One region of the Lysinibacillus sp. NPDC097195 genome, then DNA from elsewhere that is predicted to be linked to it. Evidence: riboswitches for the same ligand, from Rfam matches in the RefSeq annotation. Region 1 holds a riboswitch; each other region holds the start of a gene.

Region 1 (2,208 bases):
CTTTGCTTTTATTTGAATACTTACATCTTCTAATATGCGTTGATCTTGAATGGAGTATGATACACGCTTCGCTTCTAATGTCATCGCTCCTAATCTCCTTCACCAAAAGAATAATTGTTACGGCGTAATAGCCAAATAAAAAATGGCCCGCCGCAAAAAGCCGTAATAATTCCGATTGGCATTTCTTCTGGAGCAATTAATACACGCGCAATCGCATCTGCCCACACTAAGAAAACTGCCCCTAACAATGCACTGATTGGGATGACATATTTATAATTAGATCCTACTAATAAACGTACGATATGAGGGATTATTAAACCAACGAAACCAATTGCACCACTTACTGCAACAAGCACACCTGTTAATAATGATACGAGCAGGATTAGCTGTATTCGGAACTGTTGTAAATTAACACCTAACGTGACTGCCGCCTCTTCCCCAAGTAACAATAGATTTAAATGACGATAATGTAGCCATAGCAAAACAAAGACGATTAGAAAAATTATGACGGGAATGAGTATATTACTCCATTTTGCTCCTGCAAGACTGCCTAGCATCCAATACATAACCGCTTTTATACCGCCCTCTTCTTTAGACATCATTAACATAAAATTAGAAGTCGCAGACAATATAAACGATACTGCCATTCCTGCTAGCAACAAGCGGAAGATAGAAATACGTCCACCAACCCGTGATAAGAGAAAGACCATGACCATGGCAATAAAAGAACCTAAAAATGCAGCTACCGAAAGTGCATAGATTCCTAAAAATGAAAATGCTCCTAAAATAATGACTGCCGTTGCACCGACTGTTGCCCCAGAAGAAATACCTAAAACATACGGGTCTGCAATCGAATTACGGACAAGGGCTTGCACAGCTGCACCAGCAATAGCTAAGCCTGCTCCAACAATCGCTGCAAGCAGTACGCGTGGAACACGAATTTGCCATATAATAATCTCCTGTGACCGACTCCAATCAGCCTCAATCGAATTTGGGAAAATCGAAATTTTCGACAGAATAACCTTCCATACATGTAATGGTGTTATCGATACCGACCCAATCATAATTGCCAGCGTCATGGAAGCAATTAATACTAGAACAAGGGTAATAGCAAAAAATATAAATTTTTTATTCATCTGTTTACTAGCTCCTAATCACTCAAAATAATGACGAAGCAAGCAATAAAAAAGGGTATTCTACGCAAGAATGCATAGAAATACCCTCGGCTAAACAAAGTCAGAAAGAATCCATCATTGTCCGTAATTGCTTGCATCCTCGTGGGCATTACAGGTATGAACTAAATGGCAGGTCTCCTGGCTTCGATTCATCGTATCTATAATTACCTTCCCATTCGAAAACAGTGGTGAATCATTATAGAACTCCTCGTTACAGTTGCGGGACAGCGTCGGACTTACACCGACTTCCCTTTTAAGTGGCGCTCATTAAATAAGCGTCACACCATTAGTATCTGAAATTTTAAAATTATGACGATTCTATCATACATAATTATCGTAGTCTATAGCTTCTTCCTTATAGGAATTATTCTTTCATCTTTTCAACTTCAGACAAATAATATTTCGCACAAAATCAAATCCATATTTTCTGCACATTTACTTGTTACATTAAAGACAATTAACTAGTAAGGAGGAGTTTCACATGATATTAAAAAGAAATTGGTTGTTAAGTTTAGTTGCTGTATTTGCTTTACTACTATTATCAGCATGCACTGAGGATGCATCGAAGTCGGAAACTGCTAATAATGACACAACAGATTCTCAAGCACAAACAGACAAAGGAGACGAAATGGATCACTCCACGATGAAACATTCAAGCTCAGGTGAAGTTCCGCCCACTTTAAAAACTGCAGAAAACCCTAAATATCCAGTTGGCAGTACCGCTATTATTAAGGAAGGACATATGGCAGGGATGGCAGGCGCACAAGCAACGATTGTGGGGGCATATGATACAACTGCCTATATTATTTCCTATGAACCGACGACTGGTGGAAAAAAAGTAGAAAATCACAAATGGGTAATACATGAGGAATTAGTGAATCCAGGTGAGGCACCTTTAGCACCGGGCACAGAAGTTAAGACAGATGCTGCGCATATGGAGGGTATGGAAAATGCTACTGTTCGTATTGATGAAGCAGTACAGACGACTGTTTATATGATAGATTTTCCATTAACAACGACTGGTGAAGAAATG
Region 2 (2,208 bases), on a different contig from region 1:
CGTATTAATTAAAAATGATGGCTCTTTCACATATTTAACACCTGATATTGCATACCATGAGGACAAAATTGTTCGTGGCTTTGATAAATTAATTAATATTTGGGGAGCTGACCACCACGGCTATATTCCACGTATGAAAGCGGCTATTCAAGCACTTGGCTATGACCGTGACACACTGGAAGTGGAAGTTATTCAAATGGTGCAACTATATAAAAACGGTGAGAAATTTAAAATGTCGAAACGTACAGGCAATGCCGTAACAATGCGTGAGCTTGTTGAAGAAGTTGGCCTAGATGCAGTACGTTACTTCTTTGTGAAAACAGCGGGTGACTCTCATATGGACTTTGATCTTGACCTTGCTGTATCGCAATCAAACGAAAACCCAGTGTACTATGCACAATATGCACATGCTCGTATTTCTTCAATTTTACGTTCTGCAACTGAACAAGGTTTTGCTGCTTCAACAGCGAACTTAAGTCTGTTAAGTGCTGAAAAAGAAATTGACCTATTGAAAAAAATTGGTGATTTCCCGAAAGTAGTGGCGGATGCAGCGAAATTCCGTACACCGCACCGTATCGCGAATTACATTCAAGAAACAGCAGCTGCATTCCACAGCTTCTATAATGCTGAAAAAGTGTTAGATGCATCAAATAAAGAGTTAACAGAAGCTCGTTTAGCTCTAATTACGGCTGTTCGTACAACAATTGCCAATGCACTACGTCTAATCGGCGTATCTGCACCGGAAAAAATGTAATAACAACTATAATGCCCCGACACAAATGCGTGTCGGGGATTTTTATGCTAGAGGGTACTACATAATTGTTTGAGTGCCAGGCACTACGCTGTCAATTTTCAGAATTGTTTGAGTGCCAGGCACTCTGCATAGGCTCTTTTTTCATGTATAATAAAATCAACTGAATAGTATAAAGGTTCTTTACGACAGTAAAGTGAAAAGGGAAATCGGTGTAATTCCGGTGCGGTCCCGCCACTGTAAGTGTTAGTTTTTTCAATTTGTGCCACTGAAATTTTTTTGGGAAGGCATGAAAAAGCATTTGGAGCACGAGCCAGGAGACCTGCCTTTATAGAACATTACATTGCAGCCTACGAGGATAGGATGGTGGTTTTTTTGTGCAAGCACCGCCTCTCGTTAAGCTGACGAGGGGTTTTTATGTTTTGGTAGGTTTTGTCGTTAAACAGTGTACATAGGTGATCTGTCGGATGATGAGTGACTTCATCAAGAAATGACTAAAGTTGAACAGTGCACGTATAAAGGAGGTTTACAATGAAAAAGTATTGGAAAATAGGTTTATCAGCATTTTTGGCACTGGGCTTACTTGCAGCATGTGGAGAACAATCGAAAAATGACCAAGAAGCTGCCTCACAAACGCAAGAGCAACAAGTAACAACACAACAAGAAGCAACGTTTCCATTGACAATAACAGATGCTACTGGCAAGGATATCGTACTAGAAGCACCACCTGAGCGAATGGTATCCCTTATTCCAAGTAACACAGAAATTTTATTTAGCCTTGGCTTAAATGATAAAATCGTTGGCGTTAATGATTACGATGATTATCCACCAGAGGTAGCCGACAAAGAAAAGGTCGGTAGTATGGACTTTAATATTGAACAAATTATTGCGTTACAACCAGATATCGTTTTTGCGCATGAATCAGGTATAGCTTCTTTAGAGGGAGCGATGGAGCAACTTGAAGCGGCGGGGGTAAAAGTATTCGTTGTAACAAATGCAAGTAATTTTAATGAAACCTATACGACGATGGAGCAATTAGGACGCGCCACTGGGAAGCTACCAGAAGCTCAAAAAATGATTGCGACTATGAAAGCTAAGGTGGAAGAAGTACAAGCGAAATTGCAAGACGTCAAGCCGAAAAAAGTATTTGTAGAAACATCAGACGAACCTGAAATTTACACCCCTGGTAAGGACACGTTTATGCAGGAGATGCTAGATATGATTCATGCTGAAAATATCGCAGCAGACACGGACGGCTGGTTCAAAATTGATGCAGAACAAATTATTACAAAAAATCCAGATGTTATCGTGGTTACATATAATTATGTGCCCGATATTTTAACGAAAATTCCTCAACGAGCAGGCTTTGAGACGATTACGGCAGTCAAAAATAGGGCCATTGTCCAAGTAGATGAAAATATGACAAGTCGACAAGGCCCGCGTTTAGCAGATGGACT
Region 3 (2,208 bases), on a different contig from region 1:
TATTCTTTTTTAGTATATCGCAAAGTTTTTGTGGCGAGTGAAAAGGACTTCGTGGCGCATCGCAAAGCTGCTAGCAGCCCTTCCTAAGTCATAGCGGTGTTACATCACTAGCTGTTTTTTTTCGTACACGCTATAATGTAATAGGAAATTGATATATTGGAGGATTACACAAATGAAATCGATGGATACAACACAATTATTAGAACGCTTAGATGCTAACGAAGACCTATACATTATTGATGTACGCGAAGATGATGAAGTAGCACAAGGCGTAATCCCGGGTGCCCAACATATTGCACTTGGTACAATACCTGAACGTTTAAACGAATTAGATAGTGCAAAACCATACATTATTGTATGTAAAGCTGGTGCACGTTCAGCAAATGCTTGTGCCTATTTAGAAGCACAAGGCTATGATGTAACAAACCTTGAAGGTGGCATGTTAGCCTACGATGGGGAATTAGAATTTAAATAATATAGCGTTACAGAGGTATTGAACGAGTCAGTCGTTTACTACCTCTTTTTTATTGACACTAAAAATACTTTGTCGTAAATTGAAAGTAATTACATACAAGCATTAGGTGCCCGCTTTGGGAGAATAGGGAATAAAGTGAAAATCTTTAGCGGTCCCGCCACTGTAAAATGGAGTTTTATAGAAAAATACCACTAGCATTGTCTGGGAAGGTTCTATAAAATGTTGAGATTGAGCCAGGAGACCTGCCTAATTGCTTCGGATGATATAGACGATGGAAAAGTCTGTAGTTTATTTGTGATGAAATAAACTACAGGCTTTTCTTTTTTTTCATTCTGTATGTAAAAGATATTAAAAGGAGAGATAACGATGGAACTACTACAGCAAACGTTGCAAAGTATTCAATACGCTGACAAACAAATGATGGAAAAATCTAAAAACTATATTGATTCCCTTAGCAAGCCACCAAATAGCTTGGGGAAACTGGAGTCACTTGCCATACAACTAGCTGGAATCACCGGACAACTAAATCCTAAACTAGATCATAAAACAATTATCGTCTGTGCGGCAGATCACGGTGTTTGTGCTGAAGGCGTCACGTCAAACCCGCAAGATGTAACGTTGCTCCAAACGTTGAATTTTCCTAAAGGGGTGACAGGCGTTTGTGCGATTGCTAACATAACAAATGCAAAAGTAGTAACGGTAGACGTTGGCGTCAAAGAAGATGTTCCGCTTGATGCGGGTGTGCTCATTAAGAAAATTAAATACGGTACAGATAATATGGCATTAGGTCCAGCGATGACTAGAGCAGAAGCCATTCAATCGCTTGAAGTAGGCATTGAAGTTGCGACAGCGGAAATTGCACAAGGGGCAAATGTACTTGCTACTGGTGAAATGGGGATTGGTAATACAACACCGAGTGCCGCGATATTATCTGTGCTTCATGGCTGTCATCCGCATGAAGTAACTGGGTTCGGTGCTGGGCTAGGGTCAGGAGGAATCGAACATAAAGTAGCTGTTATTCAAAAGTCTATTGAATTAAACAAACCGAATCGTCATGATGCAATTGATATTCTTGCCAAAGTAGGTGGGTTAGAAATCGGTGCAATGGCTGGCGTTATACTTGCTGCTGCTGCCAATCGTAAACCAGTTGTGATTGATGGTTTTATTTCTACGGTAGCAGCGCTTATTGCCCATGAATTGGAACCGAAAGTGCAAGACTATATAATTCCTTCTCATGCCTCTGAAGAACCAGGTGCAAAAATTGCTGCCAAACTGTTAGGCGTCGAGCCGATGCTACATATGAATATGCGATTGGGAGAAGGCTCTGGTGCAGCTTTAGCCTTTCCAATTTTAGATGCAGCTTGTTCGATGGTAAGCAAGATGGCAACATTAGCAGAGACGATGGCGCTAATAGCTAAGGAATAATTGATTTAGAAAAAGCAAAAAGTGTTAGATTGAATTGAATTCAATTTAACACTTTTTTTATGTCAGGGGACCTCCTTCGCTTCTTTAATGAAGTAGCCCCCTCTATTAAGCTCGATGCAACTTACGCAATGGCAAGCGCCATTTCTTCATATAAGATAGTACGCGTAGTATCGTAATGACACCGAATAATACATATAAGAAAATATCTCCCTGTAATAATTCTAATCCGATTAGAAGACCAGCAAGTGCTGCCCAGACACCGTAGATTTCATCGCGTAGCACGAGTGGCTTACGTCCGGCTAGTAAAT

What was found. A riboswitch is a leader RNA that binds a small molecule or an ion and turns the genes downstream of it on or off. The one in region 1 is predicted to bind cobalamin.
Region 2: it holds a riboswitch for cobalamin, as region 1 does, so the genes downstream of both, ACIQXI_RS15635 (ABC transporter substrate-binding protein) here and ACIQXI_RS21090 (FecCD family ABC transporter permease) in region 1, are expected to answer to the same signal.
Region 3: it holds a riboswitch for cobalamin, as region 1 does, so the genes downstream of both, cobT (nicotinate-nucleotide--dimethylbenzimidazole phosphoribosyltransferase) here and ACIQXI_RS21090 (FecCD family ABC transporter permease) in region 1, are expected to answer to the same signal.

The regions. Positions count from the first base shown of each region.
Region 1 covers NZ_JBIWDP010000009.1:32,238-34,445, reverse strand. The annotation lists gene ACIQXI_RS21095 (heme ABC transporter ATP-binding protein) at 1-84, opposite strand, end outside; gene ACIQXI_RS21090 (FecCD family ABC transporter permease) at 90-1,136, opposite strand; cobalamin riboswitch at 1,287-1,478, opposite strand; gene ACIQXI_RS21085 (YdhK family protein) at 1,657-2,208, shown strand, end outside.
Region 2 covers NZ_JBIWDP010000003.1:70,059-72,266, reverse strand. The annotation lists gene argS (arginine--tRNA ligase) at 1-754, shown strand, start outside; cobalamin riboswitch at 911-1,095, shown strand; gene ACIQXI_RS15635 (ABC transporter substrate-binding protein) at 1,283-2,208, shown strand, end outside.
Region 3 covers NZ_JBIWDP010000001.1:2,147,114-2,149,321, reverse strand. The annotation lists gene ACIQXI_RS11215 (rhodanese-like domain-containing protein) at 173-475, shown strand; cobalamin riboswitch at 563-739, shown strand; gene cobT (nicotinate-nucleotide--dimethylbenzimidazole phosphoribosyltransferase) at 842-1,900, shown strand; gene ACIQXI_RS11205 (trimeric intracellular cation channel family protein) at 2,006-2,208, opposite strand, start outside.